DNA from 2 places in the Vogesella sp. XCS3 genome. Region 1 is predicted to be linked to the other one. Evidence: riboswitches for the same ligand, from Rfam matches in the RefSeq annotation. Region 1 holds a riboswitch; the other holds the start of a gene.
The links. Region 1 has a riboswitch for glycine ahead of glyA (serine hydroxymethyltransferase). Riboswitches for the same ligand answer to the same signal wherever they lie in the genome.
Positions count from the first base shown of each region.

Region 2: it holds a riboswitch for glycine, as region 1 does, so the genes downstream of both, gcvT (glycine cleavage system aminomethyltransferase GcvT) here and glyA (serine hydroxymethyltransferase) in region 1, are expected to answer to the same signal.

Region 1 covers NZ_CP085530.1:453,706-469,244, forward strand. Annotated here, with positions in the region: gene glyA (serine hydroxymethyltransferase) at 1-1,108, opposite strand, end outside; glycine riboswitch at 1,258-1,353, opposite strand; glycine riboswitch at 1,355-1,442, opposite strand; gene LCH97_RS02000 (nuclear transport factor 2 family protein) at 1,607-2,056, opposite strand; gene LCH97_RS02005 (NAD(P)-dependent oxidoreductase) at 2,053-2,700, opposite strand; gene LCH97_RS02010 (LysR family transcriptional regulator) at 2,824-3,687, shown strand; gene LCH97_RS02015 (methyl-accepting chemotaxis protein) at 4,032-5,900, shown strand; gene mmuM (homocysteine S-methyltransferase) at 6,029-6,973, shown strand; gene LCH97_RS02025 (YitT family protein) at 7,214-7,852, shown strand; gene LCH97_RS02030 (YitT family protein) at 8,045-8,683, shown strand; gene dbpA (ATP-dependent RNA helicase DbpA) at 8,752-10,134, opposite strand; gene LCH97_RS02040 (sorbosone dehydrogenase family protein) at 10,246-11,355, opposite strand; gene LCH97_RS02045 (SpoIIE family protein phosphatase) at 11,523-12,764, shown strand; gene LCH97_RS02050 (SiaB family protein kinase) at 12,761-13,321, shown strand; gene LCH97_RS02055 (DUF1987 domain-containing protein) at 13,323-13,706, shown strand; gene LCH97_RS02060 (DNA-3-methyladenine glycosylase I) at 13,840-14,424, opposite strand; gene LCH97_RS02065 (TfoX/Sxy family protein) at 14,417-14,695, opposite strand; gene LCH97_RS02070 (ANTAR domain-containing response regulator) at 14,774-15,352, shown strand.
Region 2 covers NZ_CP085530.1:1,653,752-1,669,290, reverse strand. Annotated here, with positions in the region: gene LCH97_RS07910 (STAS domain-containing protein) at 1-114, shown strand, start outside; gene LCH97_RS07905 (response regulator) at 333-698, shown strand; gene LCH97_RS07900 (chemotaxis protein CheW) at 730-2,964, shown strand; gene LCH97_RS07895 (chemotaxis protein CheW) at 2,992-3,486, shown strand; gene LCH97_RS18855 (methyl-accepting chemotaxis protein) at 3,502-6,240, shown strand; gene LCH97_RS07880 (CheR family methyltransferase) at 6,225-7,094, shown strand; gene LCH97_RS07875 (chemotaxis response regulator protein-glutamate methylesterase) at 7,091-8,173, shown strand; gene cheD (chemoreceptor glutamine deamidase CheD) at 8,170-8,772, shown strand; gene fdxA (ferredoxin FdxA) at 8,829-9,152, opposite strand; gene gluQRS (tRNA glutamyl-Q(34) synthetase GluQRS) at 9,209-10,111, shown strand; gene LCH97_RS07855 (amino acid permease) at 10,352-11,674, shown strand; gene LCH97_RS07850 (hypothetical protein) at 11,767-12,159, opposite strand; glycine riboswitch at 12,374-12,474, shown strand; glycine riboswitch at 12,482-12,578, shown strand; gene gcvT (glycine cleavage system aminomethyltransferase GcvT) at 12,616-13,701, shown strand; gene gcvH (glycine cleavage system protein GcvH) at 13,777-14,163, shown strand; gene gcvP (aminomethyl-transferring glycine dehydrogenase) at 14,398-15,539, shown strand, end outside.

The DNA.
Region 1 (15,539 bases):
TGGCCGGGGTGCCAATGCGGATACCGCTGGTGACAAACGGGCTTTGCGGGTCGTTCGGCACCGCGTTCTTGTTGACGGTAATGCAGGCCGCGCCCAGCGCCGCGTCGGCGGCCTTGCCGGTGAGGCCTTTGTCGATCAGGCTCAGCAGGAACAGGTGGTCGTCAGTCTTGCCCGATACCACGGTATAGCCGCGCTGGCGGAACACCGCCACCATGGTGCGGGCGTTATCCAGTACCTGCTGCTGGTAGGTTTTGAATTCGGGTTGCAGCGCCTCCAGAAAGGCCACCGCCTTGGCGGCGATCACGTGCATCAGCGGGCCGCCCTGAATGCCGGGGAAAACCAGCGACTGCAGCTTTTTCACCAAGGCTTCGTCCGGGTTGGCCGCCAGGATCAGGCCGCCGCGCGGGCCGCGCAGCGTCTTGTGGGTGGTGGTAGTTACCACATGGGCGTGCGGCAGCGGGCTGGGGTAGAGCCCGGCGGCCACCAGGCCGGCCACGTGCGCCATGTCTACAAACAGCCAGGCGCCAACGCTGTCGGCAATCTGGCGCATGCGCGCCCAGTCCACCACCAGCGAGTAGGCGGAGAAGCCAGCTACCAGCATTTTTGGCTGGTGTTCGGTGGCCAGCCGTTGCACTTCGTCGTAATCAATGGCGCCGCTTTCCGTGTTGATGCCGTACTGCACAGCCTTGTAGATCTTGCCGGAAAAATTGACGCTGGCGCCGTGGGTAAGGTGGCCGCCGTGTGCCAGGCTCATGCCCAGGATGGTGTCACCCGGCTGCAGCAGCGCCATATACACCGCGGCGTTGGCCTGGCTGCCGGAGTGCGGCTGCACGTTGGCATACTGTGCACCAAACAGCTGGCAGGCGCGGTCGATGGCCAGCTGTTCCACCACGTCCACGTGCTCGCAGCCGCCGTAGTAGCGCTTGCCGGGGTAGCCCTCGGCGTACTTGTTGGTGAGCTGGGTGCCTTGCGCCTGCATCACGCGCGGGCTGGTGTAGTTTTCCGAGGCAATCAGCTCGATGTGGTCTTGTTGGCGCTGGTTTTCGGCCTGGATGGCGGCCCACAGTGCGTCGTCGAAGCCGGCAATCTGCATGTCTTGCGTGAACATATCTGTCTCCATGTCGTGTCTGGCTGCAGCGGCAGCCGTGTGCATGGCTCTTTGGCGGGGTGCCCAGGGTGCCGCGTAACGGCATGGGCGGGCAGGGGCATGGCTGGCACAAAGGCGAGGGCACCCGCCCGGCCATGCCGGACGATGCCCCCTCTGTCCCTTGTGCCTGAGATATTGCGGCGCGCGATTGCGTACCGGGTGTCCTTCGGCGAGGCGGCTTTGCGGCCAACCTTCTCTCCAGAGTGCCTCGCGTCCACAGTTCTTTTGCCTGAGAGTTTCTGGGGCGATTCCCCTTCGGCGCTGCCGCAAGGGCAGTCTCTCCTGTGGTTGCGGCCGGGGCAGGTATGGCACCTGTCAACCGGCGTGGCTTGCAGAATCTAGAAGACGGCGAGTGCCACTGTCAATGCGTGAGATGAAACTATCGATGTGCAAACGCAGCAAAACGCCGCCCCTTGCGCAGGGCAAGCAGGGCGGCGTAGCGGGCGTTTTGCCGGCTGGCTAGAACATGCCGTTGCCGTTAGCGTCTTTGGCCGGCACTGGCTGGATCACGTCCCAGTGCTCGGCAATCTTGCCGTCCTGCACGCGGAAGATGTCCACCACAGCCACGCCCAGCTCGCCTGGCTTGTCCTGGCTGTGCACGTGCAGCATCACCAGGTCACCGTCGGCCAGCACGCGCTTGATGCTGGCGCGGCTTTGCGGGTTATTGGCGCGGATCCAGCGCACGTAGTCTTGCAGCGGCGCAACGCCGTTGGCCACCTCCGGGTTGTGCTGGATGTAGCCGGGTGCTAGGTAGGTGGCTGCTTGCTCGGCGTCCAGTTTGCCGAAGGCGGCGTCGTAAAAAGCCAGCACCAGTGCCTTGTTGGCGTCCTCGCGCGGGCCGGCCAGCGCGGGCAGGGCGGTGCTGGCCAGGCTTGCGGCCAACAGGGTGGCGGTTAACAGGCGCTTCATTTGGCTGCCGCCACGGTAAAGCGCTGGCGATGGTGACGTGCCTGCTCGGCTTCATCGACGATGGCCACCGCCAGATCGGCCACGCTGATGCCGGCCGGGGCTTCGCCGTCCATCAGCAGGTCGTTGGCACCCAGCTGGTACTGGCCGCTGCGCTCGCCCGGTGCCAGCAAAGCTGGCGGCGACACGAATACCCAGTCCAGCACGGTTTCGTCTTGCAGCTTGTTCAGTGCCTGGCGTGCGCCTTCGGCGCCTTCCTTGTATTCGGCCGGGAAGTGCGGGGTGTCGATCAGCTGCAGGCCCGGTGCCACGTACAGGCTGCCCGCGCCGCCCACTTCGATGAAACGCGCCACGCCGGCGGCCTTGGTGCCCGCCACGATGGCATCGTGGCCTTGCAGGAAGAGTGTGCGGATGTCGGCTTTGTCCCAGCCCGGGTTGAAGGCGCTGATCACTACGTCGTGGCCGGCTACGTCACGGGCGATGGTGTCGGCGTCGTAGGCGTTGCTGGCCTTGACGGTAAGGTTGGCCGCAGCGGCAACGCGTTCCGGGCGGCTGACCAGGGCGGTAACGTGGTGGCCGCGGGCCAGCAGTTCCTGTTGCAGAGCTTGGCCGACAAAACCGCTGGCGCCGATGAGTGCGATGTTCATGCTGTGTCCTTTCGGGTGGGGTAGGGGAATAACTGCATGGTAGATCACGCGCCTGTGGCTGATAATCCGTTATGGAATTCAATCATTGTTAAGCTGAGGTTCACGATGGAAGCGCTACGCAGCATGGCAGTCTTTGCCGCGGTGATCGAGCAGGGTTCGATGAATGCAGCCGGGCGTGAGCTGGGCATGACCGCATCGGCGGTGAGCCAGCACGTACGGCGGCTGGAGCAGCAGCACCAGGTGGCGCTGCTGCACCGCACTACCCGCAAGCTCACGCTCACCGAAGCCGGCAGCGTGTTTTACCGCAGCTGCGCCGCCATGTTGGCCGCAGCAAATGAGGCCAACGTACAAATGGCGGCGCTGCGTGACGAGCCGGTGGGCGAGCTGCGTATTGCCGCCCCCAGCGGTTTTGCCGGCGGGGTGCTGGGGCAGGCGCTGGCGCCACTGCTGGCGGCCAACCCTGGTTTGAGCCTGCGCCTGTTTTTTCAGGACGAGATGATAGACCTGGTACAGCACCGCATCGACCTGGCGCTGCGCGCCGGTAACCAGCCGGATTCCACGCTGGTGGCGCGCCATCTGGCCGATTGGCCGTTTGTACTGGTGGCGGCGCCGGCCTATCTGGCGGCGCGCGGCACGCCACTGCAGCCGGGCCAGCTGTACCAGCACGACTGGATAGGGCTGGAGCAGGAACACGGCCTGACACCTTTGCGTTTGCAGCGGGAGGGCGAGGTGGAAATATTGCGGCTGCGCTGCCGCATCGCCAGCAACAGCATGTTGTCGGCACGCGCCTTTGCACTGGATGGGCTGGGTATCGCCATGCAGCCCGAGCCGGAAGTGCGTGCCCAGCTGCAAGCAGGTTTGCTGGTGCAGCTGCTGCCAGACTGGCAGGCACCGGCCCTGCCGGTCTACGCGGTAACGCCGCGCCGCGATGTGCTGCCGGCCAAGGTGCGGCACGCTATAGCTTTATTGCAACAATCCATGCACTAGCCCTTGACTGTTTCTTGTGCAGTTATTGACATTTGCATTTATGGATAACTTAAAAAAACTTGTATGTATTGAAATATTTGGCTAACAAACAAAAGGGCACACCAAGGTTTAAAGATTTCGTTGGCCAAAGTCCCCCTCTTGGCGCATAAATTCAATGAAAATGCTTACAAGTGAGAGAGAAACGTTTTGTATCCGGCTCACTTTGGCATGATCACGTGCCATTTCGACAGTATTTTGTATGCAAATTGTTTTGTGGTGCCTGGGGAAGCTGGCTGGCGTGCTTGGTAGTACCATCGCGCAGTCCGAAAAAACATATCAATAGACATTCAGGGGAAGCTCGAATCATGACACTACGCACGCGCTTGATGATCTTTGTCCTGCTGGTACTCACCACGCTGTCCGTGGTGTTCTGTACCGTGGCGTACCTGAAAATGAGCTCGGCACTGGAACAAGAAATCCAGAACGAAATCAAGATGGCTGCTGACAACAAGGTTAGCTTTGTCAGCGAATGGGTAGATAGCCGCCAGAAAATCGTGGGCTCGGTGTTGCCGCGCTTCGGTACGGGCGAGCTCAAGCCGATGCTGGATCAGGCACGCGATGCCGGTGGCTTTGACGATATGTATGTCGGCCAGCCGGATAAAACCATGACCCAGTTCACTGGCGGGTCGCCAGTGCCACCGGGCTACGACCCTACCGTGCGCCCTTGGTACCTGGCTGCCAAAGACGCAGCAGGCCCGATTGCCTCGCCGCCGTACATCGATGCCGCCACCAAACGCCCCATCATTACCTTTGCCCAGGCGCGCAAGGATGGTGGCAACCTGGTAGCGGTAGCGGGGGGTGACGTAACCCTGGCGCGTGTGGTGCAAGAAGTGACCGCGGCCAAGCTGCCAGGTGACGGTTTTGCCTTCCTGGTTACTGCCGAAGGCGACGTGATTGCCCACCCGCAGAAAGATTCCGGCCTGAAGAAAATTGGCGAAGTAATGCCAGGCTTTGACTTGGGCGCACTGGGCAAGGATGGCCAGATCCAGGAGGTAGAGCAGGATGGCGTTACCGACCTGGTAGCGCTGTACCCGGTACCGAAAACCAGCTGGCTGTTTGGCGTGGTGGTGCCGAAGGCGGCTGCACTGGCACCGGTGAAGCAGCTGCTTTCCGTGATGGCCGGCCTGGCTGTGGCAGCCTTGGTGCTGGCGGGTATCCTGGCCTACGCCGGTGTGGCCAAAATGCTGGCGCCGCTGAACGTGCTGCATAAAGCCATGGTAGAGGTAGCGAGTGGCCAGGGCGACCTGACCAAAACCCTGCCGGTAGGCAACCGTGACGAAGTCGGCCAGATTGCCGAAGCGTTCAACCAGTTTGTGGCCAAGCTGCGCGAGATGTTCATCACCGTGCGTGACGAATCCGACGCCCTGGCGCGCGACGCCGCCGACCTGAACCGCGTGGCCGAGCAAATCGCCCAGGACTCGCGCGTGCAGTCCAGCGAGCTGTCGGCTACTGCCGCCACCATCGAAGAAATCACCGTCAGCATCAACCACATTGCCGACCACGTTGGCGAAACCGAAGCGCTGGTGTCGCGTTCGCGTAGCAACTCGGTGGAAAGCCACCGCGCCATGACCGAGGTGGAGCGCGAAGTGCAGTCCATCCTGCACGCGGTATCGTCCCTGCACGGTGTAATGGGCAGCCTGTCCGGCCAGTCCGAGCAGATCAAGGGTATTGTCGGTGTGATCCGCGATATTGCCGACCAGACCAACCTGCTGGCGCTGAACGCCGCCATCGAGGCGGCCCGTGCGGGCGAGAGCGGCCGCGGCTTTGCCGTGGTGGCCGACGAGGTGCGCAAGCTGGCCGAGCGCACCGCTACCGCTACCGTGCAGATTGCCGAGATGATCGATACCGTTATCCGTCGCACCGGCGAAGCCATTACCCACGCCGATGTCACCAACGAGAAAGTCAGCTCCGGTGTGACCCTGTCGCGCGAAGCCGCCTGCAAGGTGGAAGAGATCAAGCACAGTGCCGAGGAGATTTCCTCGCGCATGAGCGAAATCACTTCGTCCACCGCCGAGCAAGGCGTGGCCACCAACGAAATGGCACGCAGCGCCGAGCGCGTAAACGTGATGGCACAGCAAACCGATACCAGCCTGCAAGAAGCCCTGGCTACCATCAATGTGCTGGCTACGCGCGGGGATGAGCTCAAGGCGCTGGTGGCAAGGTTCCGCCTGTAATCGGCTATGCCGGCGGGGCGCAAGCCCGCCGGATATTCACCGGATAAACCCTGTTTGCCTGGCAAGCAGGGTTTATTTTCAAACACGCGAGCCCCTTAGCCGGGCTCGTTTCGCATGTAGGGGCAGCTATGCAAGACCCGTTGGCCGCAGTGGCCATGAATGATGTAATCATCCTGGATGGCGCCATGGCGTCCGAGCTGGAGCGTCGCGGCTGCGACCTGAACGACGCCTTGTGGTCGGCGCGTGTGCTGCTGGAAGCGCCCGAGCTGATCCGCCAGGTGCATTACGACTACTACGCCGCCGGTGCCGACGTGGCCACCACGGCCAGCTACCAGGCGAGCTTTGAGGGCTTTGCCAAGCGCGGTATCGGCCACGAACAGGCGGTAGCGCTGATGCAGCAGTCGGTACGCCTGGCGCAGGAAGCGCGTGACGCCTTTTGTGCCGATGCGGCCAACCTGGCCGGCCGCAAACGGCCGCTGGTGGCGGCCTCGGTCGGCCCGTACGGCGCCATGCTGGCCGATGGTTCGGAATACCGTGGTGGCTACGGCCTGAGTGTGCAGCAGCTGATGGACTTCCACCGGCCGCGTATCGCCGCACTGCTGGCGGCCGGCCCCGACCTGCTGGCCGGCGAGACTTTCCCGTGCGCCGAAGAGGCGCTGGCACTGGCCATGCTGCTGCGCGACGAGTTCCCCCGCGCACGCGCCTGGGTCAGCTTCTCGTGCCGCGATGCTGCCAAGCTGAGCGATGGCACGCCGCTGGCCGACGCTGTCGCCGCGTTGGCAGACTTCCCGCAGATTGTGGCCGTGGGCGTGAACTGCACTGCACCGCGCCACATTGCACCATTGTTGTGCGAGGCGGCACGGGTTTCGGGCAAGCGCCTGCTGACCTACCCCAACTCGGGCGAAAGCTACGACGCCACCACCAAGACCTGGCACGGCAGTAGCGACCCGGGTGCCTTTGCCGACGCCGCTCGCCAGTGGCGCGCTGCCGGCGCGGCCTGCATTGGCGGCTGCTGCCGCACCACGCCGGAAGATATCCGTGCGCTAAGCGCCTGGTTGCGCCCGCAGCGCTAGGGCTTGGGCCGGCCGGAGCCCGTCGGGTGCGCCAACACAAAGCCTGTCTGCCACGCAGACAGGCTTTGTTGTTGATGGGGCAGGGTGGCGCGCTGTGCCCGTTATCGGCGTAGCCAGGCTTGGCCAGCGAGGCCGTGCTTTTATCGCTATCGCTGGCAAGCTTGTTGCTTGTTGCACTGCAGCGTCCGCCAGCTTACCCGCTGGCAGGGCGCCGACCTGACAACAGCAAGTGGTAAAACCATGACGAGCGAAAGCAAGTGCCTGGAAGGCGGACACAATCCGCTGGCACATACCTGGGCGGAAGACCTGCTGGCCTTCCTGATCGGCACTTCCTTTATCGGCCTGGGCATGGCCATGTTCGCACAGGCCGGGTTGCTTACCGGCGGTACGGCCGGCATCGCCTTCCTGCTGCACTATTACAGTGGCGCCTCCTTTGGCTGGCTGTTTTTTGCGATCAATCTGCCGTTCTACGGGCTGGCTTTGCGCCAGATGGGGCGCGCCTTCACCTTGCGTACCTTTGTGGCCGTGGGCCTGGTGTCGCTGTTTTCCAGCCTGCACCGTACGCTGTTCCCGTTTGCCGGCAGCCTGAACCCTTACTACACCGGGCTGTTGGGTGGCCTGCTGATCGGCATGGGCGTGATTGCGTTGTTCCGCCACAAGGCCAGCGTGGGCGGGGTCAATATCCTGGCGCTGTACGTGCAGCAGCGTTACGGGCTGCGGGCCGGCAAGCTGCAGTTCGGCTTTGACTTGCTGGTGATGGCGGGCGCGTTGCTGGTAGCAGGTTGGCCGCAGCTGCTGGGCTCGCTGATTGGCGCGGCGGCCATGAGCCTGGTGATCGGTTTTTACCACCGGCCGGATCGTTACATCGCCCAGTCCTGATGGCAGGGTGAAAAATTGCGGTACGGCCATGCTTGTCATGGGCTTTGGCTTGAGTATTTGTCAGTAATGCGTGTTTCTTGATTGAAAATTGCTTTGTTGCTGATTTATTGAATGTCTTGATGCTGATTAATTGTGATTGTTGGCAGTATTGGTAAAATAACGAAATTGTTGCATTGCAATAGAGAACCCAAGATGACCGCTACTGCTACCACCCTGCCGCCTGCCACCACAGACGATGCGCTGGGCCATACCTGGCTGGAAGACGCGCTCGCCATTCTGGTGGGCACGCTGCTGATTTCATTCGGCGTGGCCATGTTCAAAAGCGCCGGCCTGCTCACCGGCAGTACCGCCGGGCTGGCTTTTCTGGTGCACTACCAGACGGGTGTGCCGTTTGGTGTGGCCTTTTCGCTGATCAACCTGCCGTTCTACTGGCTGGCAGTAAAACGCATGGGCTGGCTGTTTACGCTAAAGACCTTCGTGGCGGTGAGCCTGCTGTCGCTGTTTACCGGCCTGCACGGCCAGTTTGCCCACTTTGGCGGCTTGAATCCGTTTTACAGCGGCCTCATCGGTGGGCTGATGATGGGGATGGGCTTTATCGCGCTGTTCCGCCACAAGGCCAGCCTGGGCGGGGTGAACATTCTGGCGCTGTACGTGCAGGACCGTTACGGCATTCGCGCCGGCAAGCTGCAGCTGGGGGTGGATATGGTCATTCTGCTGGCGTCGCTGCTTCTGGTGAGCGTACCGGCGCTGCTGGGCTCCATTCTGGGCGCTGCCGCGCTGAATATGGTGATTGCCATGAATCACCGCCCAGACCGTTATATCGGCACCTGAGTCGTGCGTACTCCATAAAAAAACCGGCCATTGGCCGGTTTTTTTATGCCACGTCTTAACAGACTGGCTTATTCCACAAAGCGCATCTTGTAGCTCTTGGCCTTGATCTTGCCAGCGCTCAGGCGCTCGAAAGCCTGCTGCGCAATGTGGCGATCCAGCGCCACGAAGGTGTTGAACTCGAACACCGTGATCTTGCCTACCTGCTTGCCGTCTACACCGCCTTCGCCGGTTAGCGCGCCCAGAATGTCGCCCGGGCGCAGCTTCTCGCGTTTGCCACCGGCGATTTCCAGCATCACCATCGGTGGCTGAAGCGGGCCGCCGGGAGCCGGTTTCAGGTCGGCCAGCTCTTCCCAGGCCAGGTCGGCTTTCTGGTATTCCTCGATGCTGGCGGCACGGCGTGCGTCGCTAGGGCTGACCAGCGTCAGCGCCAGGCCGTGCTTGTCGCCGCGGCCGGTACGGCCGATACGGTGGATGTGCACTTCCGGGTCGTGCGCCACGTCCACGTTGATCACCAGATCCAGGTCCTTGATGTCCAGGCCGCGGGCGGCCACGTCGGTAGCCACCAGGGTGGTGATGGTCTTGCCGGCAAAGCGCGCCAGGATCTGGTCGCGGTCGCGCTGTTCCAGCTCGCCGTACAGGGCTTCGGCGCTAAAGCCTGCCTGCTGCAGCTCGGCTACCAGCTCTTTACAGCGCTGCTTGGTGTTGCAGAACGCCAGGGCGGAGGTTGGCCGCACGCTGTGCAGCACGCGGGCGACGATGTCCAGGCGCTGGTCCGGGTCGATCTCGTACCACCATTGTTCGATCTGGCCGGCGTCGTGCAGCGCTTCCACTTTTACCATGTGCGGCTGCTTCATGAACTGCTCGGCCAGCTTGCGGATGTTGTCCGGGTAGGTGGCGCTGAACATCAGTGTCTGGCGGTTGCGCGGGCAGGCGCGCACGATGCCGACGATTTCTTCGATAAAGCCCATATCCACCATGCGGTCGGCTTCATCCAGCACTAGCGTTTTCACGCCGGCCAGCTCCAGCGTGCCACGCGACAGGTGGTCTTGCAGGCGGCCCGGGGTACCCACCACGATGTGGGCGCCGTGTTCCAGCGAGGCGCGTTGCGGCGCCATTGGCGTGCCGCCGCACAGGGTAATCACCTTGATATTGTCGATGCAGCGCGCCAGGCGGCGGATTTCCTGCGCTACCTGGTCGGCCAGCTCGCGCGTGGGGCACAGCACCAGTGCCTGGATGGCAAACCAGCGCGGGTTGATATTGGTGAGCAGGCCCAGGCCAAATGCTGCTGTCTTGCCGCTGCCGGTTTTGGCCTGGGCGATGACGTCGCGGCCGTCCAGTACGGCTGGCAGGCTTTCTGCCTGAATGGCGGTCATGCTGGTGTAGCCCAGGCTATCGAGGTTGGAAAGCAGGTTTTGCGGCAGTTGCAGGGTGCTGAATTTGGCTTTGTTCACAATGACTTGGCGTTGGTTGATATGGCAAGGCGCGGAGTGTAGCAGCTGGCGGCGCTGCGGCCAACCTTGGGCGCGGTTTTAACACGCTGCCGGGGCTGGCCCAGTGCGGTATCAGCGGGTGCCCAGGCGCAGCAGCTGGCCGTTGCGGTCGTCGGCAAACCACAGTGCACCGTCGGCGGCCTGGGCGATTTCCACCGTGCCGGCCGGCCCGCCTTTACCGCGCCATGGCCCCAGTAGCGTGTGCGGTTTGCCCTGCGGCAGCCCGCGGCTATCGGTGGCGTAGGCCACAATGCGCTGGCCATGCTGGCGGTAGCCGTGCAGGCCCACCACCAGTTGGCCGCGCCAGGCCGCCGGTGCCTGTGGCCCCAGCCACCAGGCCAGGCCCAGCGGCGCGCTGTGCGCCGGCAGCAGCATGGCGGGGGCGCGGGTCGTGCGGCAGGCGTAGCGGGGGAATTCCGGCGCGTTGCGCTGTGCGTCGTAGCAATACGGCCAGCCGTAGTGGCCACCGGCTTGCAACAGGTTCAGCTCGTCGTGTGGCAAACCGTTGTCGTTGGGCAGGCCGGCGGCCAGATGCAGCGCGTCGCGGCTGTTTTCGGCTTGCAGTACGCTGCCGCCAGGGTGCACGGCGATAGCCATGCTGTTGCGCAGGCCTCGCGCCAGCACGCCCAGGTTTTGCAGGCGGCCGTCGGCCAGCACGCGGTAGCGGCGCACGCTGCCGGCCGGGTTGCCGCCTTCGGCCTCGCTGCACTGCGCCTGGCCGCGCTGCGTTTCGCAGTTGTCCGAGCTGCTGCCGATGTTCACGTACAAGGTGTCACCCGCCAGCGTGAAGCTGGTCAGCGGGTGGCGCTGGCGCAAGGGCAGGTTGGCGACGGTTTGCCGCTGCGTGGGGGCCGCCAGCTTGAGCAGGCTGATGCGGCCAAGCTCGCCCAGCAGGATGTGGCCATCCGGTAGCACCGCCACGCTGTGCGGGCGGTCCAGCTGGCGCGCCAGTACCGTCTTCTGCCACGTTTTGCCGCTACGGGTGAAGCGCAGCAGGCGGCCGGCCGGCGCGTCCCAGCGCACCATTTCGGTCAGCAGCACGCTGCCGTCCGGCAGCAGGGCAATGCCGCGTGGCAGCGTCAGCCCGCTGGCTACCACGCCCGCGCACAGGCCGGCGGCGGTCGGGGCGTCCAGTGCGGGCAGGCCGCCACAGTTGGCCGCAAGGGCAGCTTGCGTTGCCAATAGGGCTGCGCCTGATAGTAGCTTGCGTGTTTTTGTCATAAATTGTTTGATTTAATATAAAGCCTTCATTTGAAGGCTTTGTTTAACGATAGCGTCAAAGTTCTGTCACGGTTGCGTCATGCTGGCTACCTACACTGCGCGCATTCTTTCTAGCCGCAGGACACATCATGCAGCGCGACAATCTTGCCGTTACCCAGGTGGCCGGCCACTTGCTGGACAAGCCGCCGGTAGTGTCGGCGGACAGTACCAATTACCAGGTGCTGGAAGTGTTCACCAGCCACGAAGGCCTGGCCAACCTGCCGGTAGTGCGCGACAGCCAGCCGCTGGGCATCATCAACCGCAACCATTTCATGAGCATGCTGGCACGCCCGTTCCACCGCGAGATCTTTGGCCGCAAGCCGTGCACTGCCTTCATGGACACCAACCCGCTGGTGGTGGACTACCATCTGCCGCTGACCGAGCTGTCGTTCGAGGCGCTGCAGCGTGGTGGCAAGGTGTTGTCCGATGGTTTCATCATCACCGTGGATGGCGCCTACGCCGGCGTGGGGCAGGGCGTGTCGCTGATGCAGGCGCTGGCTGACCAGCAGGCCGAGAAGCACCGCCAGATGATGGACAGCATCCATTATGCCTCGGTAATTCAGCAGTCGTTCCTGCAAAGCTCGCGCCGCGACATGGCAGCCTGTCTGCAGGACTACTTCATGGTGTGGGAGCCGCGCGACGTGGTGGGTGGCGACTACTACTATTTTGTGAAGCGCGACGACGGCTTTTTCGTGGCAGTGATCGACTGCACCGGCCACGGCGTGCCGGGCGCGTTCATGACGCTGATCATGGCCTCGGCGCTGAAGCAGGTGCTGGGCAGCCACGACCTGCACGACCCGGCCGCGCTGCTGGGGGCGATCAACCGCCAGGTGAAGGAATCGCTGGGCCAGCTGGCCGACCACGAGCGCCACCCCGAGCTGCACGTGGAAGTGCGCAGCGACGACGGCATGGACTGCGCCTTCTGCTGGTACGACTACGCCAGCCACACGCTGACCTTTGCCGGTGCCAAAACCCCCATTTTCGTGCTGCCTCCCAAGGGCGACGAGGTCGAGGTGGTGGATGGCAACAAGAAAGGCGTGGGCTATGTATCTACCCCGCTGGACTACCAGTGGGACAACCGCCAGCTCAAGCTCAAGCCCGGCAGCCGCCTGTACATCAGCACCGACGGCATCATCGACCAGATCGGCGGTGCCAAGCGCATCTGCTTTGGCAAGAAGCGCTTCAAGGAACAGATTCTCAAACACGCCCACCTGCCGATGGCACAGCAGCAGCAAGCGTTGCTGGACGCCTTTCACCACTGGCAGGGCGAAAACAGCCGCCGCGACGACGTCAGCCTGTTTGGCGTACACATCAAGGAGCCACGCGCATGAGCCTGGACCACTTTTACCGTTTTCAAGACCTGGCGCGCCAGCAGAGCGTGGTTTTCTACTACACCGGCTACTTCTCGCAGGCCATTGTCAGCGCCATGGGCGACGCGCTGCGCCAGCGCCTGAACCAGACCGACGCCAGCAATATGCAGCGCCGCAAATTGTTCTCGGTGTTTATCGAGATGGCGCAGAACGTGGTGCATTACTCGGCCGAGCACCTGTCCGCCAGCGACAGTACCGACCAGGAAATCCGCCGCGGTGCGCTGTGGGTAGGCGAGCAGAACGGCCACTTCTACGTGGTCTGTGCCAACCCGGTAGCGCGCGAGCAGGTTGGCCGCATCCGCGACAAGCTGATGCCGCTGCTGGGGATGAGTAACGACGACATCAAACAGCTGTACAAGCAAAAACTGCGCAGCGACAACGACGCCGAAAGCAAGGGCGCCGGCCTGGGTTTCCTGACCGTGGCGCGCGATGCCACCGAGCCGGTGGAATTCGACTTTATCGACGAAGACGGCCCGCTTAGCCCCATCACCATGTTCTATCTGAAAGCTTCCATCTGATATGCAAAACCTTCATATCCCTGCTACCACCTACAGCCCGCAAGTAGACTTTGATTTTGCCCGCCACCAGCTGAGCCTGCGCGGCGAGAGCTACCCGGAAAACGCCAGCGTGTTCTTTGCCCCCATCATGGCAGCGCTGGACGCCTACCTGGCGCCGCTGGACCACGTGCGCATTAGCGTGGACGTGCAGTTGGCCTACTTCAACAGCGCCAGCACCAAGGCCATTCTGGCCGTGTTCGAGCGCCTGAACGCCGCTGCCGTAGCGGGTAACTACGTGACCGTTAACTGGCACAGCGACCCGGACGACGACACCATCATGGAGTTTGGCCAGGAGATTGCCGAGGATAACCCCGCACTGGACGTACACCTGCTGGAACTGGCCTGAGTCGTCGATACGGGCAGTGCCGCGCCCGGTTTGGCCGCCGGTTTTGACTTGGCGCTAGCCTGCCCGGCCGGTGTAGCCCGCTGCGAGCACCCGTGTCATGGCTGTTGCTGCCATGACTGGTGCCCGCTGTGCTTTATTGGCCTGGTTTGGCGCTATTGGCCGGGTGCTCGGGGCAGGTGAGCAGGTGGTCGTTCACCACGCCGGTAGCCTGCAGAAAGGCGTAGATCACGGTGCTGCCGACAAAATTCATGCCGGCTTTCTTCAGCGCCTTGCTGATGCTGTCCGATAGCGGCGTGCTGGCCGGTGCCTCTGCCAGTGTTGCCCAGTGGTTTTGCACCGGCTGGCCACCCACCTGCGCCCACAGCCAGTCGGCAAAGCTGCCGTGCTCGCGCTGCATGGCCAGAAACACCCGAGCGTTGCGGATGGCGCTGTTCACTTTCAGCCGGTTGCGCACAATGCCCGGGTCCTGCAGCAGGCGTTCCACGTCGGCCTCGGTCATCGCCGCCACCTTTACCGGGTCGAAGTCATGAAACACGCGGCGGTAGTGCTCGCGTTTGCGCAGGATGGTGATCCACGACAGCCCGGCCTGTGCGCCTTCCAGTATAAGCATTTCAAATAGCTTCTGGTCGTCGTGTACCGGTTTGCCCCACTCGTGGTCGTGGTAGGCCATGTATAGCGGGTCGTCGCCGCACCAGCTGCAGCGTGTCAGTTCAGTCATGCATTTTCTCCAGGTCTTCCAGTGCCAGTAGCAGTGCCAGGCGGTCATCGCGCGCCACCTGCTGCCAGTGGCGGCCGCTCAGCGCGCCTTCCAGCGCCCATAGCAGGTTCAGGCTAGCGCGTTGCCCGCTGCGCTTCACTTGCGCGTAGGCGGCCACCGCGCCCAACTGACGCAAGTTGGCCGCATCGGGTATGCCAGCCGCCCGCAGCATGCGCCATGAGGCAGGGCCAAGGTTGACGGTGTTGTCCATATTGCCAGTGTAACGCGGCACTGCTGCCAGCGTGCTGTCAGCGGCATGGCACAAACCTTGCTGCGTTCATGGCTAATTCACCCCAAAGACAGGTCTCCCATGTTAAGCGTCATGCTGGTCAACGATGGCTCCGGCAAGGCCGCCGCGCTGAAAGAAGCGCTGGCGGCTGCAGGCGTGCGCGTGGTGGCCGAGGTGGCGGCCAACCTGCAGCTGGCTGACATGCTGGCCGCAGCCCGGCCCGACGTGGTGCTGATCGACAGCGACGCGCCGTCGCGCGACATGCTGGAGCAGGTGTGCGTGATGGGTGCCCGCCACGGCCAGCCGGTGGTGATGTTTACCGACGACAACCGCCGTGACACCATCCGCGCCGCGCTGTCGGCCGGCGTGGCCGCCTACGTGGTGGGTAGCGTGGAAGCGGCGCGCATCCAGCCCTTGCTGGAGGTGGCCATCGAGCGCCACCAGCTGGAGCAAGCGCGGCGCAGCGAGCTGGCCAGCGCGCAGCAGCAGCTGGCCGAGCGCAAGGTAATCGAAAAGGCCAAGGGCTTGCTGATGCAGATGAAAGGCCTGGACGAGCAGACCGCCTACAAGCAGCTGCGCGAACGCGCGATGCAGCAGCAAAAGCGCCTGGCCGACGTGGCGCAGGAAATCATCAGCCTGGCCGAATGGCTGCAAGGCTGAGCCGCGCTGGTGCGTGGCCGCGCTATTGCGGTGCACAAACTACGCCGGCAGGCAGCAAAACACGGTTTCAAGGCTGGCACGGCACTTGCTGACGTGACAGCAGGCGCAAGGTAGCGCCAACACATTCAACAGGAAGGTGCCAACGGCGGCGCAAGCCTGGGAGTACGGACAACGGCGTCCGTTGCCC
Region 2 (15,539 bases), 1.2 Mb from region 1:
CTGAAGGAGCGGGCCGGTGCTGCCGGTAAAGACCTGGCTTTGGTGCAATGCAAGGACACCGTGCGTCAAGTGCTGGAAATTGCCTGCTTTACCAAGCTTTTCACCATCCGTTGAGCCACGAGCCGGCACGGTTGCTTGCGCACGGTTTAAAGACGCAGGTTGGCCGCAGCCGGTTTGGTAGCTTGCCAAGCAGCCTGTGAAATGCGTCCGGATTCATGCATGACATTGACCAAAGTGGTACGCATGGACTAATACGTATAGAAACATGGTGGCTTCGCAGGCTTTTTCGTTTAAATTGTGCGCACACTTAATCTAGATGGATTGCTGAGTCTATGGCTAAAAGAATTCTAACGGTGGACGACTCCGCCTCGATTCGCCAAATGGTTGCCTTCACCCTGAAAAGTGCCGGTTACGAAGTCATTGAGGCTTCCGATGGCAATGCCGGGCTATCCAAGGCACAAGCAGGCCAGGTAGACCTGGTACTCACCGACCAGAATATGCCGGGCATGGACGGCCTGACGCTGATCCGCTCGTTGCGCCGCCTGCCGAATTACGCATCTGTCCCCATCCTGATGCTGACAACCGAGTCCAGCGACCAGATGAAAGCCCAGGGCCGGGCTGCTGGTGCTACCGGCTGGCTGGTAAAGCCCTTTGACCCCCAAAAGCTGGTAGACGTTGTACGCCGCCTTGTTGGCTAACCATCAGAAAATCATTATCTAGGGGGCGTCCATGACTTTTGACATGTCGCAGTTTCATCAGGTGTTCTTCGATGAGACTGCAGAACACTTAGTCAATATGGAATCGCTTCTACTGGCGATCAATGTACAGCAGCCAGAGTCAGAAGATCTCAATGCCATTTTTCGTGCGGCGCACTCCATAAAAGGCGGTGCGGCTACCTTCGGCTTCAGCGATCTGGCCGAGTTGACGCATGTACTGGAAAACCTGCTGGATAAAGTTCGCAAGAACGAGCTGCCGCTCAGCAGGGATATTGTTGATGCCTCATTGCTCTCTGGCGACCTGCTCAAGGAAATGCTGGCTTTCCACCGTGGTGACGAGCCTGTAGACGAAGCTCGCATTGCGGTACTCAAGCAAAAGCTGGAACAGCTTTCCATTCCCGGCCAGGCGGTGCCCCGGCCACCCGTTGCGGCTGCACAGCCCGTCGCTGCGGCGGTGCCTAGCCGGTTACATATCGAAATCTACCCACCCGTTGCCATGCACATTGAGGAGCTGTGGCAGCGGCTAGCCGCATTGGGCAGTCTGCAGATCATGCAGGCACCGGACGAGCAGGCAGACCCGGTTATTCCGGCCCTGGCCTTGCTCGGCACGGAGTCCCCTTGTGACGACGTGGTGGAAATGCTCGCTTTCTTGTTGCCGCCCGAGGCATTCAAGGTGGTGGAGGATGTGACCGTCGAAGATGACGGTGTCGGTTTCTTCTCCTTGCCGCCGATCGCACCGTCCGGTGACATTGCTTTCGAAGAAGATGGTTTCGGTCTTTTTGCCCCGTTGCCTGCCAGTCATGAGGCAAATAGCGGCGATATCGCGTTCGAGGAAGATGGCTTCGGCCTGTTCGCGCCGCTACCAGCGGGTTCGGCCAATGGCAAAACCGGCATCGCTTTTGAAGAAGACGGTTTTGGTCTGTTCGAGCCCCTTGCCGCAGTACCTGTTGCTGCACCCAGCACTTCGGGTAGCCCAGCCGTCCCTGTCGCGGTTAAAGAGCCTGTTCGTGCGGAGGTGCGCTCCGCACCTGCTGCTGCCCCGAGCGCCGGTGAGAACTCCATCCGCGTCAGTACCGATAAGGTCGACCTGCTGTTGAACCTGGTGGGCGAGCTGGTGATTACCCAGTCCATGCTGATGCAGTACGGCTCTGGGCTTGATTCGGTCGAGCACGAGAACCTGCTGAACAGCATATCGCTGCTGCAACGTAACTCGCGTGAGTTGCAAGAAGCCGTGATGTCCATCCGCATGATGCCGATCGCGTTTGTGTTCAATCGTTTCCCGCGGGTGGTACGCGACCTGGCGGGCAAGCTGGACAAGCAAGTCGAGCTGAAAATGGTGGGCGAGAACACCGAGCTGGATAAAGGCTTTATCGAAAAGCTGTCCGACCCGCTGACCCACCTGGTGCGCAACAGCCTGGACCATGGCATCGAGTCGCCAGAGCAGCGCCGTGCCAAAGGCAAGAAAGAAACCGGCCTCTTGACGCTACGTGCTTTCCACGAAGGCGGCAGTATCGTGATCGAGGTGACCGACGACGGTGCCGGTTTGCGCCGCGACAAGATCCTGGCCAAGGCGCGCGAAAGCGGCCTGCCGGTAACCGACAGTATGAGCGACACCGAGGTGTGGGCCCTGATCTTCGAGCCCGGCTTCTCCACCGCTGCCGAAGTTACCGATGTTTCCGGCCGTGGGGTTGGCATGGACGTGGTACGCAAGAATATTGTGGCCATGGGTGGCCGCATCGATATCAGCAGCATGGTCGATATTGGCACCACCATGACCATCCGCCTGCCGCTTACGCTGGCCATCATGGATGGCATGTCGATCAAGATTGCCGACGAAACCTATGTTTTGCCGCTGAACTACATTCTGGAGTCGCTGCAGCCTGCGCCAAGTGAAGTCAAAACCATTGCCGGTCGTGGCCAGGTGGTGAGTGTGCGTGGCGAATACCTGCCTATTGTCAGCGTGGCGGAATACTTCTCTATTGATGCTCCGGCCGCGCAGCCCGATAAATCCATCCTGATCATTGTGGAATCCAGCGGCCAGAAAGTAGCGCTGATGGTGGACGAGCTACTGGGGCAGCAACAGTTTGTGGTGAAAAACCTGGAGGCCAACTACCGCAAGGTAGAGGGGCTGTCCGGTGCCACCATTATGGGTGATGGCCGCGTCGCGCTGATTCTGGACGTGGCGGCCATTGTCCGGGTGAATTTACAAAAAGCGCACGGTGACATACTCACCGCGCAGCTTCATTAACAGGTGCTAGTGATGGGTGTTGCCACCATGGACGCTAACAACAGCAGTGATACCGACAAAATCAGACGCGAATACCTGGTCTTTGCGCTGGGTAACGAAGAGTACGGTATCGATATTCTGAAAGTACAGGAAATCCGCGGCTACGACGCGGTAACCCGCCTGGCGAAGTCGCCCAGCTTTATCAAGGGTGTGATCAATCTGCGCGGGCATATCGTGCCTATCGTGGATATGCGCATCAAGTTTGATGTGGGCAACGTCATTTATAACGACTTCACCGTGGTCATTATCCTGAACGTGCTCAACCGCACGGTCGGCATGGTAGTGGATGGCGTGTCGGATGTGATCGAGCTGTCCGGGGACGATATTCGCCCGGCGCCGGAATTCGGTGCAGTGATGAATACCAACTACATCCAGGGGCTGGGGGTGGTAGGGGAGCGCATGATCATCATGGTGGATATCGAGAAACTGATGAGCAGTGACGAGATGGCGTTGATGGATGCGGCTGTTGCGGCCAACGTTTAAAACAGGGGAAAAGGCATGAAAGTCAAACAGTTACTGGTTATCGGTTTCGGCGTGCTGCTGGCCCTGATCGCCGCATCGTCTATCTTGTCGGTACTTCGCCTGCAGACCATTATCGAAAGTGGCGCGGAAATTACCGGGAACCACATGCCGCGCGCCAGTGCGGTGAACAAGGTAGTGGATAACGTCAATGCCACGGCGCGCGGTGTACGTACAGCCCTGCTGGCCGACGACCCGCAGGTAGCGGCATCGCAGGTAAAAGAGCTGGATGAGCAGCTCAAGAACATCGACGCAGCCCTGGAAGTGCTGAAGCAGCACCCGCCAGAGGAAGAGTCGGTGGCCATGCAGGCCGCCCTGGTCAAGGCAGATCAGGAATACCGTGCCAAGCTGCGTCAGTTTAGCGCGCTGTTCAACGCAGGCCAGCTGCCGGAAGCCAAGGCGTTTCTGTTTTCCGACGTGCGTGATGTGCAGAAAGCGTATCTGAATGCCATCGACGCGCTGGTGACCTACGAAGAAGGCATGGCGAAGGAGCACGGCGTCAGCCTGCAGCAAGATGCCAACACCTCACTGCTGATTACCGAAGGTTTCCTAGTAGCTTCCCTTGTGATTGGCTTGCTGGCTGCCTACCTGATTGGCCGTTCGTTGTTCCGTGTGATTGGTGGCGAGCCGTCCGATGCTGCCAAACTCATGCAAGAGCTGGCCACCGGCGAGGTAACCAGTACGCTGCAAGTTAGCGAAAAAGATACCAGCAGCCTGTTCTACTTTATCAAGCAGGCTGCTGATAAGGCTGTCGAGAATATCCGCATCCGTAACGCGCTGGACGCCGCAGCCACCAATGTGATGATTGCCAATGCCGACAATATCGTGGTGTACGCCAACCGCGCAGTAGCGGACATGCTCCAAAACGCCGAAGCGGACATCAAGAAAGAGCTGCCAGGCTTTAGCGCCCGTGACCTGGTAGGCAGCAATATCGATGGCTTCCACAAGCGCCCCGAGCACCAGCGCAGCATGCTGGCCAGCATGCGTTCGCCGCACAAGGCCACCATCCAGGTGGGTGTGCGTACTTTTGTGCTGTTCGTTACCCCTATCCTGAACAAACAAGGCGCCGCCCTGGGGACTGTGGTGGAGTGGCAGGACATTACCGAGCAGCTGAAGCGCGAAGCACTGGAGCAGCAAAAGCGCGAAGCCGACCTGCGCATGCTGGAAGAGAACACCCGTATCCGCAAAGCGCTGGACAATGTGTCGTCCAACGTGATGATCGCCGACAACGACCGCAACATCATCTACCTGAACCGCAGCGTACAAGACATGCTGCAGGTGGCCGAGCACGACATCAAGCGCGTACTGCCAAACTTTGACGCCCGCAAGCTGCAGGGTGCCAATATGGATGTCTTCCACCGTAACCCGGCGCATCAGCGCGGCTTGCTGGAAGCGCTGAAAACCACGCATACCAGCCAGATCAGCGTCGGTGGCCGCACCTTCCGCCTTACCGCCAATCCGGTATTCAGCGATACCGGTGAACGTATCGGCTCGGTAGTCGAGTGGGCAGACCGCACCGAAGAAGTACGTGTAGAAAAAGAAGTGTCCGAAGTGGTGGGTGCTGCGGCCAACGGTGACTTCAGCCAGCGTATCCCGCTGGATGGCAAAACCGGTTTCTTTGCCACCTTGTCCGGCCAGGTGAACCAGCTGCTGGATGTGTCCAGCCGTGGCTTGGGCGATATCGCCCAGGTGCTGTCCGGCCTGGCTGCCGGTGACCTGACCCGCACGATAGAAGCGGAATACGAAGGCATGTTCGGCCAGCTGCGCAACGATACCAACCTGACCGTAGCGCGCCTGAAAGAGATCGTTGGCAACATCAAGGAAGCCACCGACGCCATCAATACCGCGGCGCAGGAAATTTCGGCTGGTAACGTCAACCTGTCCAGCCGTACCGAGCAGCAAGCCGCCAGCCTGGAGGAAACCGCCTCCAGCATGGAAGAAATCACCAGTACCGTGAAGCAGAACGCCGAGAACTCGCGCAAGGCCAACAGCCTGGCGGTGGGTGCCTCCGATATTGCGTCGCGTGGTGGTGTGGTAGTGGGCAAAGTGGTGTCCACCATGAACGAGATCAACGAGAGTGCCACCAAGATTGTGGACATCATCAGTGTGATCGACGGTATTGCCTTCCAGACCAATATCCTGGCGCTGAACGCGGCGGTAGAGGCCGCCCGTGCCGGCGAGCAGGGCCGTGGCTTTGCCGTGGTAGCCAGCGAGGTGCGCAACCTGGCGCAGCGTTCGGCAGCCGCTGCCAAAGAAATCAAGGGCCTGATTGGCGACTCGGTAGAAAAAGTGGAGTCCGGTACCCGTCTGGTAGACGAAGCGGGCCGCACCATGGAAGAGATCGTCTCGTCCATTCGCCGTGTTACCGACATCATGAGCGAAATCTCGGCCGCTTCCATCGAGCAGAGCTCCGGCATCGAGCAAGTCAACCTGGCGGTAAGCCAGATGGACGAGAACACGCAGAAGAATGCCGCGCTGGTTGAAGAGGCTGCCGCGGCTGCCGAATCGCTGGAAGAGCAGGCCTCGAATCTGCGCGATGCCGTGGCTATCTTCAAGCTGGATCAGCTCGGCGCCGTGACACGCAAGCAGGAGCGCAAGCCGCAAGCCAGCGTGCTGGTGCCGCAGCCACCCGCACCCGTGCGTAAAGCGTTGCCCGCCATGAACCACCAGGCCGTACGCCCGGCCGCGACGGATGAAGGCGAGTGGGAGGAGTTCTGAGCACAGCCAGCGATAAGGAAAGCATCTTTGCGCGGGATCTTCATTTCTCCGATGAAGATTTCCGCATCATCCGCGAGTTGCTTTACGACAAAACCGGTATTGCCCTGAGTGCGGTAAAAAACCACATGGCGTACGCCAGGCTGGCCAAACATGTGCGCCGGCTTGGTGTCGCCAACTTTACCGACTACCTGGCCTTGTTGCGCTCGCCCGACGGGGCGCACGAGTGGGAGCATTTCATCAATGCGCTCACCACCAACCTCACATCGTTTTTCCGCGAACAGCACCACTTCGATATCCTGCATCAGCACGCGCAGAAGCACGCCGACCGTGGCGAGGCCTACCGTGTGTGGAGCTCGGCCTCGTCTACCGGCGAAGAGCCCTATTCAATCGCCATGACGCTCGACCCGGCGGTAAGGTCGGGTAATTATCATATCGTTGCGTCGGATATTGATACCAATGTCTTGAAGAAGGCGGCCGGAGGGGTGTACGCTCTCGATAGAATTGCCAAGCTCAGTGACCAGCAGCTCAAGCAGTTCTTTTTGCGCGGGCGCGGTCAGAACGAAGGCATGGTCAAGGTCAAGTCGGGCCTGATGCGCAATATGGAATTCCGCCAGATCAATCTGGTTGATCGCAGCTGGCCACAGCTAGGCATGTTTGACGTAATTTTTTGCCGCAATGTGCTGATCTATTTTGATAAGCCTACGCAAGCCGGGATCCTGGAGCATTTTGCCCAGTACCTGAAACCGCATGGCTTATTACTGCTGGGGCATTCCGAGAATATCCAGCATATAACCGATACCTTTTCGCCCTGCGGCAAGACCGCTTACCGCCTGGCGAGTGGAAAAACACCATGAACCCGGAGCGCAAGATACGCGTGGTCGTAGTTGATGATTCAGCGCTGATACGCGAGTTGCTGGGCAAGATCATCAATGAACAAAGCGATATGGAAGTCGTGGCGTTTGCCCCGGACCCGGTTGCTGCCCGCGAACGTATCCGTGAAACCAACCCGGACGTGATCACCCTTGACGTTGAAATGCCCAAGATGGACGGCCTGGAGTTTCTGCGCCGTCTGATGAGCTTGCGGCCAACCCCGGTGCTGATGATTTCCTCATTGACGGCTAGCGGCTCGGAAACCGCCTTGCGGGCGCTGGAGCTGGGGGCCGTCGACTGCATTGCCAAGCCGCAGCTGGATATCAGCCGTGGCATGCTGGATTACGCCGAGAAAATCTGCGAGAAAATCCGTATGGCGGCCGATGCGCGCGTGCGTTTGCCGGCGCGCTTTATCCAGCGTGACAGTGCCACCGCCCAGCCGCGCATCCCTGCCGCCTCTGCCATCCTGCCCCGCGATGCCATCATCGTGGTGGGGGCATCTACCGGTGGCACCGAGGCCCTGCGCGAGTTCCTGTCTGCCTTGCCCGCTGATACGCCGCCGGTGCTGGTGGTGCAGCATATGCCGGAAAACTTTACCCTGTCTTTTGCGCGCCGCCTGGACCAGTGCTGTGCCATGTCGGTATGTGAAGCTACCGACGGGCAGCCTGTTTTGCCCGGGCACGTCTACATTGCGCCTGGCCATTCCCACCTTAGCCTGCGCAAGGTGGCAAGCGGTTTTGTAACCGAGCTGAGCCAGAGCGAGCCGGTGAACCGCCACCGTCCGGCTGTCGACGTGTTGTTCGACTCTGCAGCCAACCTGTTGGGCAAGCGTGCCGTCGGGGTGATTCTTACCGGTATGGGGCGGGATGGTGCGGCAGGCATGCTGCGCATGCGCGAAGCCGGGGCGTTCAATATCGGCCAGGACCAGGCTTCCTGTGTGGTGTATGGCATGCCGCGGGCTGCTTACGAAATCGGTGCGGTACACGAGGTGGCCTCGCTGGATAAAGTGGCAGAACGGGTGCTGGCCTATCTGGCTGGCAAATCGACGAGGGACGCCGGATGACAATCGCCGGTACGGCTCATCATCGATATTTCGATAAAAGCTTCGGCCGCGCTGCCGCCAAGCTGTTGCCAGGGGAGTACGAAGCCTCCGCAGACGGCTTACTGCTGGTTACCGTGCTGGGGTCCTGTGTCTCGGCCTGTTTGCGTGACCGCAAAACCGGCATTGCCGGCATGAATCACTTCATGCTGCCGGACCAAGGCAGCAGCAATAGCGACCGCCTGATGCCCGCGCGCTTTGGTACCCACGCCATGGAGCTGCTGATTAACGACATGCTCAAGTTGGGCGCCAACCGCAGCACGCTGGAAGCCAAGGTGTTTGGCGGCGGTAATGTGATTGCCGGCATGACCACGGTGAACATCGGCCAGCGCAACGCCGGTTTCGTGCGCGCCTTCCTGGCGCAGGAGAACATCCCTATCGTGGCCGAGGACTTGGGGCTGGATATTGCGCGCAAGATCTACTTTTTTACCGATACCGGCAAGGTGATGGTGAAAAAGATCAACCCGCAACAAACCCTGGTGCAGGAAGAAGAAAGCTACCGCCGCCGTATCGACCGCGATACCGAGCAAAAGCATGGTGGCGATATCGACCTGTTCATCTAGCCCGTCTGGCATGGCAAGCAAAACAAAAGGTTGGCCGCGGCCAACCTTTTTTATGCCTAGCGTTCCAGCAAGGGCAGTTTGCCGTGCTGGGTGGCCCAGTGCTCGTGGTCTGGCAGCGGGGCTTTCTGGCTGCTGATCACCGGCCACTGCGCCGCCAGCTCGGCATTGAGTGCCAGCATATGCGCCTGATCTGCGGGCAGGTCACTGTCGGTGGTGATGGCATCGATAGGGCACTCGGCAATGCATAGCGTGCAGTCGATGCATTCGTCCGGGTCGATAGCCAGAAAGTTGGGCCCTTCGTGAAAGCAGTCCACCGGGCATACCGTCACGCAATCGGTGTATTTGCATTTGATACAGGCTTCGGTTACAACGTGCGTCATGCTGCGGCCCCCGCGCTTGCTTGTTCATCTACTCATTGTTGTCGTCTTTTCCTGCCATGTCAGCCTCGCTTTTTACCGCGCCATACCGTGGCCGTTTTGCCCCCAGTCCTACCGGTCTGTTGCACGCCGGCTCGCTCACCACGGCGGTGGGTAGCTATCTGGAGGCGCATCGCAAGGGTGGCCAGTGGTGGCTGCGCATGGAAGACCTGGACCCGCCACGTGAAATGCCCGGCGCTGCCAGTGCCATCCTGCATACGCTGGAAGCCTTTGGTTTTGAGTGGCAGGGCGAGCTGGTGTGGCAGCATGACCGTCACGACTTGTACCGTGCAGCGCTGGATCAGCTGATCCGCGCCGGCCACGCTTATGGCTGTGCCTGCACGCGCAAGGAAATTGCCGAATCGGGCCTGCGTGGTGTGGATGGCATGGTCTACCCCGGCACTTGCCGCCACGACGTGGCGGCGGGGCGGCAGGCACGGGCGTGGCGTTTGCGCGTGCCCGACGCCGAGCTGGCATTTGAGGACCGGCTGCAGGGGCATTACGCCCAGCAGCTGCAGCGCGATATCGGCGATGTGGTGCTGCTGCGGGCCGACGGTTTCTGGGCTTACCAGCTGGCGGTGGTGGTGGACGACATTGCGCAGGGTATGACCGATATCGTGCGCGGCGCCGACCTGCTGGTATCCACACCGCGCCAGCTGTGGCTGCGCCAGTGTCTGGGCGGCCCGCCGGTGACACATTGCCACCTGCCGGTGATGGTGAATGCGGCGGGCGAGAAACTTTCCAAGCAGACGCTGGCTCCGGCGATTGATGCGGCCAACGTCGCGCAGCAGTTGCGCGATGCGCTGGCACGATTAGGGCACCCGGTGCCAAACCACGTACAGACACGCGACGAGATATGGCAGTGGGCGCGACAAAACTGGCGGCTGGCGCAGGTACCGGTCGGGCCTATCGTCCTGACATAGCCAAAAACCGCTATAATTTTGTGCACAGCAGCAGGGCCTCCTCGTCGGGGCCCTGTTTGTTTTGTGATGCCGTGCAACGCTCTGTGTACGGCATGGCCACGCCCCGAGACAGGGGTGGGCCTGTGGACACCAGCAAAACCCAAGAACAATCAGGACTTTCCATGCAATACCTCATTCCCCGTGCGGCCTGGCCGTGCATTGTTGTTTCCGCTGTTTCCCCTGCCTGTCAAGGAGGCCGCCATGACTAAGGCTGCACCGGGCAAGCTCGGCTTCTGGATGTGTACCGCCCTGGTGGTGGGCAATATGATCGGCTCTGGCGTGTTTCTGCTGCCGGCGTCGCTGGCGCAATACGGTGGCTCGTCGCTGATTGGCTGGACTATTACCTCGCTGGGCGCCATTTGCCTGGCGCTGGTGTTTGCCAAGCTGGCCACGCTGCTGCCACATAAAGCTGGTGGCCCTTACGCCTATATTCACGAAGGCTTTGGCGACTTTGCCGGTTTTCTGATTGCCTGGGGGTACTGGATCGCGCTGTGGGCCGGCAACGCCGCGCTGACCGTGGCTGGTGTCAGCTACCTGGGGGTGTTCTTTCCGGTGCTGAACCAGAGCAACCTGGCCGCCGGTGCCACCGCCATCGGCCTGATCTGGCTGGTGACCTGGATCAACAGCCGCGGCCCGCAAAGCTCGGGCCGCGTGGCGATTGTCACCACGCTGATCAAGCTGTTGCCGCTGGGTGGCGTTACCATCGCCGGTTTGCTGTACCTGAACCCGGACTTCGTGCAATTCAACCCGCAGCACAAGCCGCTGGGCGAGGCGATCCCCGCCACCATGGCGCTGACGCTGTGGGCGTTTCTGGGGCTGGAGTCGGCGTCGGTGCCGGCCGGTGACGTGGATCAGCCGGAGCGCACCATCCCGCGTGCCACCGTGCTGGGCACGCTGATTGCCGCCGGGCTGTACATCCTGAGCACCATTGCGCTGCAGGGGCTAATGCCGGCCAGCCAGTTGGCCGCATCCAGCGCCCCGTTTGCCGACGCTGCCCGCCACCTGTGGGGCAACTGGGCGTATTACGCGGTAGGCCTGGGCGCGGTAGTGTCCTGTTTTGGCGCGCTGAACGGCTGGTGCCTGATGCAGGGCCATATTCCGGCCGCGGCCGCACGCGACCATTTGTTCCCGCGCTTCTTTGTGCGTGAAAACAAGGCCGGTGTGCCTATCGTAGGCTTGCTGTTGTCTACCGTGCTGGTGACCATCCTGCTGGCCAGCAAGTACGCTGGCGGCGACAGTGGCGTGCAGATTTTCGAATTTGTCATCCTGCTGGCTACCGCCACCACGCTGCTGCCGTATGCTTTCTGCGCCATGGCGCTGCTGGCGGTGATGCTGAAGCGCCACCGCCAGTTCACACGCCGCGACTGGTACGCACCGCTGGCGTTTTCGTTTGGCGGTTTCATCTTTGCCATGTGGACCATTTATGGCTCGGGTGCCGAGGTGGTGATGTGGGGCGTGCTGCTGCTGCTGGCCGGCCTGCCTATTTATCTGTGGCAGCTGCGCGAGCGGCTGGTGAAAGGCTAAGCAGGGCAGGGTAGCTTGCGGCCAACATGACAGCAGGCCCGGCGTACACGGTATGCCGGGCCTGGTTTTTTTGCGGCCAACCTTGGCCCTGCTCAGTCCAGCTTGAACGGAATCAGGTGGTTTTCGCCATGTAGCAGACAATGCGCCCCGATATCGTTTGCGCCAGGCATGGCAGTTTCTAGCAGAGGGGCACTCTCCGCCGCGCGGCCAAAAGCCTGGGCCGCGGCCCGTATCACCAGTGATTTTTCCAGCGGCGCCAAGTGTGCGGTAACGTGCTGCAGGGTATCGTGCAGCACGGTGGCGTATGGCCGGCCGGGGCCCGCCAGCCGCGCGGCATGTTCGCTATAGCTTTCCAGATTGGCAAGAATCTCGTCCATCGATAATGACGGCATGGCGTTCTCCTGTATGACCTGTGCCGTCAAACCCTGGTGGGCTGGCAGCGTGATGGCAGAAGGGTAAAAAGCGGGGGCTTGGTCTTGTGCCATGGCCATCTTGTGCGCTTGAGTTGTCCGGTATGTGTTGGCATGGTAAGCCGGGTGCTAATGTTTTTGCCGGCCAAAGGCCGTTGCTGCAAGACATTTGATAGCTATATAGCATAGCGCATTGGCTGTGCCTGTTCATCTGTTCAAAACCCGGCAAACCGCAGCCACAGTGCTGCCAAATCCAGCTTGCCAAGCCACGCTGTGGCAACGATAATGCGCGCATTCCGCAGGAGAGAGCGGTTTGCCCGCAGGGCAGAACCGCCGCCGAAGGCGCAAGTGCACCCGCAATCGCTCAGGCAAAAGGACTGCAAGAATCGGGGTTTTCCCCGCAGAATCTGGAGAGCGGCGCACAGGATGCGCCCACCGAAGGGGCTAACGGCGCAATGCCGGAAAATCTCAGGTGCAGGGACAGAGGGGTGTGAGAAACAGAGGAAACTCACGCTCGGACAAGGACCTGCCATGACAGCCCCGCAACGCACCCCCCTATACGAAGCCCATCTCGCCTCCGGCGCGAAAATGGTCGATTTTGCCGGTTGGGACATGCCCATCCATTACGGCTCGCAGCTGAAAGAGCACGAAATCGTGCGTAGCGACGCCGGCATGTTCGATGTGTCGCACATGACCGTGGTGGACATCACCGGTAGCGACGCCAAGGCCTGGCTGCAAAAGCTGATTGCCAATGACGTGGCCAAGCTGGGTTTCGAGGGCAAGGCGCTGTATTCCGGCATGCTGAACGAACAAGGCGGTGTGGTAGACGATCTGATCGTATACCTCACCGCTTTTGGTTATCGCATGGTCGTTAACGCCGGCACCACCGAAAAAGACCTGGCCTGGATGGACAAGCAGTCCGCCGGTTTCGATGTGAAGCTGCAAGTGCGCCGCGACCTGGCCATGCTGGCCGTGCAAGGCCCTACCGCCATCGACAAGGTGTGCAGCGTGAAGCCGGCGCTAGCCGACGCTATCCGCGCGCTGAAAGTGTTTCAGGGCCTGCCATCCGGCGAGTGGTTCTTTGCCCGCACCGGCTACACCGGGGAAGACGGCCTGGAAATCATGATTCCCGCTACCGAAGCCATCACCTTCTTCAACGAGCTGAAAGACGCCGGCGTGGCGCCTATCGGCCTGGGCGCCCGCGACACGCTGCGCCTGGAAGCCGGCATGAACCTGTACGGCCACGATATGGACGACAGCGTCTCCCCGCTGGAAGCCGGCATGGGCTGGACCATCGCCATGACCGAAGGCCGCGACTTTATCGGCCGCAGCGCGCTGGAAGCGCAAAAAGCCGCCGGCGTGGCCATGAAGCAGGTCGGCCTGGTGCTGGAAGGCCGTGGTGTACTGCGCGAAGGCCAGAAGGTTGTGGTAGACGGTATCGGCGAAGGCATCATCACCAGCGGCACCTTCTCGCCCACCCTCAAGCATTCCATCGCCATCGCCCGTGTACCGGCAGCCACCGGTGCTACCGCCCAGGTAGACCTGCGCGGCACGCTGACCGACGTGCGTGTGGTGAAAATGCCGTTCGTGCGTAACGGCAAGAAAGTTTTTGAATAAGCTGGTGTATAACGACGGGGCGAGCGAGCGCCTGCCCCGTTACACCAACACGACACATTTTTCTGGAGAGAAACGATGAGCAACATTCCTGCCGAACTGAAATACGTATCCAGCCACGAATGGCTGCGCCTGGAAGCCGATGGCTCCGTAACCGTAGGCATTACCGAGCACGCGCAAGAGCTGCTGGGTGACATCGTATTTGTCGAGCTGCCCGCCGTAGGCGCCAACCTGGCTGCCGAAGAGCAAGCCGGCGTGGTGGAATCGGTAAAAGCCGCTTCCGACGTATACGCCCCGATCGCAGGCCAAATCCTGGAAGTGAACGCCGAGCTGGAAGCCAACCCTGAGCTGGCCAACAGCGAGCCGTACGCCGCAGGCTGGTTCTTCAAGATCAAGCCGGCCAACGCTGCTGATCTGGACGGCCTGCTGGACGCCGCTGCCTACGCAGCCGAAATCGGCGCCTGATAAGACAGCCCTGCCATCGCAAGATGGCGGGGCATTTTTTTTTATTAGCCACGGAAACACACGCAAGGACACAAAAATGGCTGGCGGCGCTTGAGGCGAGTGCCACGACCAGGCTGCTACACCTTTGGCGCAGTACGCCCAGCTTTGGGTTACGCCGCAACAGGTTTGAGCTGTTGCCCTACCGGTGTTTTTTCGTGTGTTTTCGTGGCTAATCGATTAGACGGAATCGCAGACATGTCTCTCTCGCAACTCTTCAATCATCAAGAATTCATCGCCCGCCACATCGGCCCGTGCGATACCGAACAGCAGCAGATGCTGGCCGAAATCGGTGCCAGCTCGCTGGAAGACCTGGTGGCGCAAACCGTGCCCGCCGGCATCCGCTTTAACCGTGCGCTGGACCTGCCGGCTGCGCAGCGCGAAGTAGACGCCCTGGCCGACCTGAAAACCGTGGCCAGCAAGAACGTCATCAACAAATCGTTTATCGGTATGGGTTACTACCCGGTGATTACCCCCGGTGTGATCCTGCGTAACGTGCTGGAAAACCCGGGCTGGTACACCGCCTACACCCCGTACCAGGCTGAAATCGCCCAGGGCCGCCTGGAAGCACTGCTGAACTTCCAGCAAATGGTGATCGACCTCACCGGCCTGGATATCGCCAACGCCTCGCTGCTGGACGAAGCCACCGCCGCCGCCGAAGGCATGGCGCTGGCGCGTCGCGCTTCCAAGGTAAAAGGCGACCGCTTCTTTGTAGACAGCCGCGTGCTGCCGCAAACGCTGGACGTGCTGAAAACCCGCGCCGAATACTTCGGTTTCGAGCTGGTGTCGGGCCACCCGGAAGAAGCCGGCAACGGCGACTACTTCGGCGCGCTGTTCCAGTACCCGGGCGAAGCCGGCGACGTGCTGGACCTGACCCCGTACATTGCTGCCGTCAAAGCCAAAGGTGGCGTCGCCATCGTGGCCGCCGACGTGATGGCACTGGTCGCCCTGAAATCGCCAGCCGAAATGGGCGCCGACGTAGCCCTGGGTAACACCCAGCGCTTTGGCGTGCCGATGGGCTTTGGCGGCCCGCACGCGGCCTACTTTGCTTTCCGCGACGACATGAAGCGTTCGGCGCCTGGCCGCATCATCGGCGTGTCCATCGATGCCAAAGGCAAGACCGCGCTGCGCATGGCGCTGCAAACCCGCGAGCAGCACATCCGCCGCGAAAAAGCCAACTCCAACATCTGCACCAGCCAGGTGCTGCTGGCCAATATGGCCGGCATGTACGCCGTGTACCACGGCCCGGCTGGCGTGAAGCGCATTGCCCAGCGCATCCATCGCCTGGCCGCCATTTTCGCCCACGCGGTGAAAGCGGCAGGCGGGAAGCTGAAGTTCGA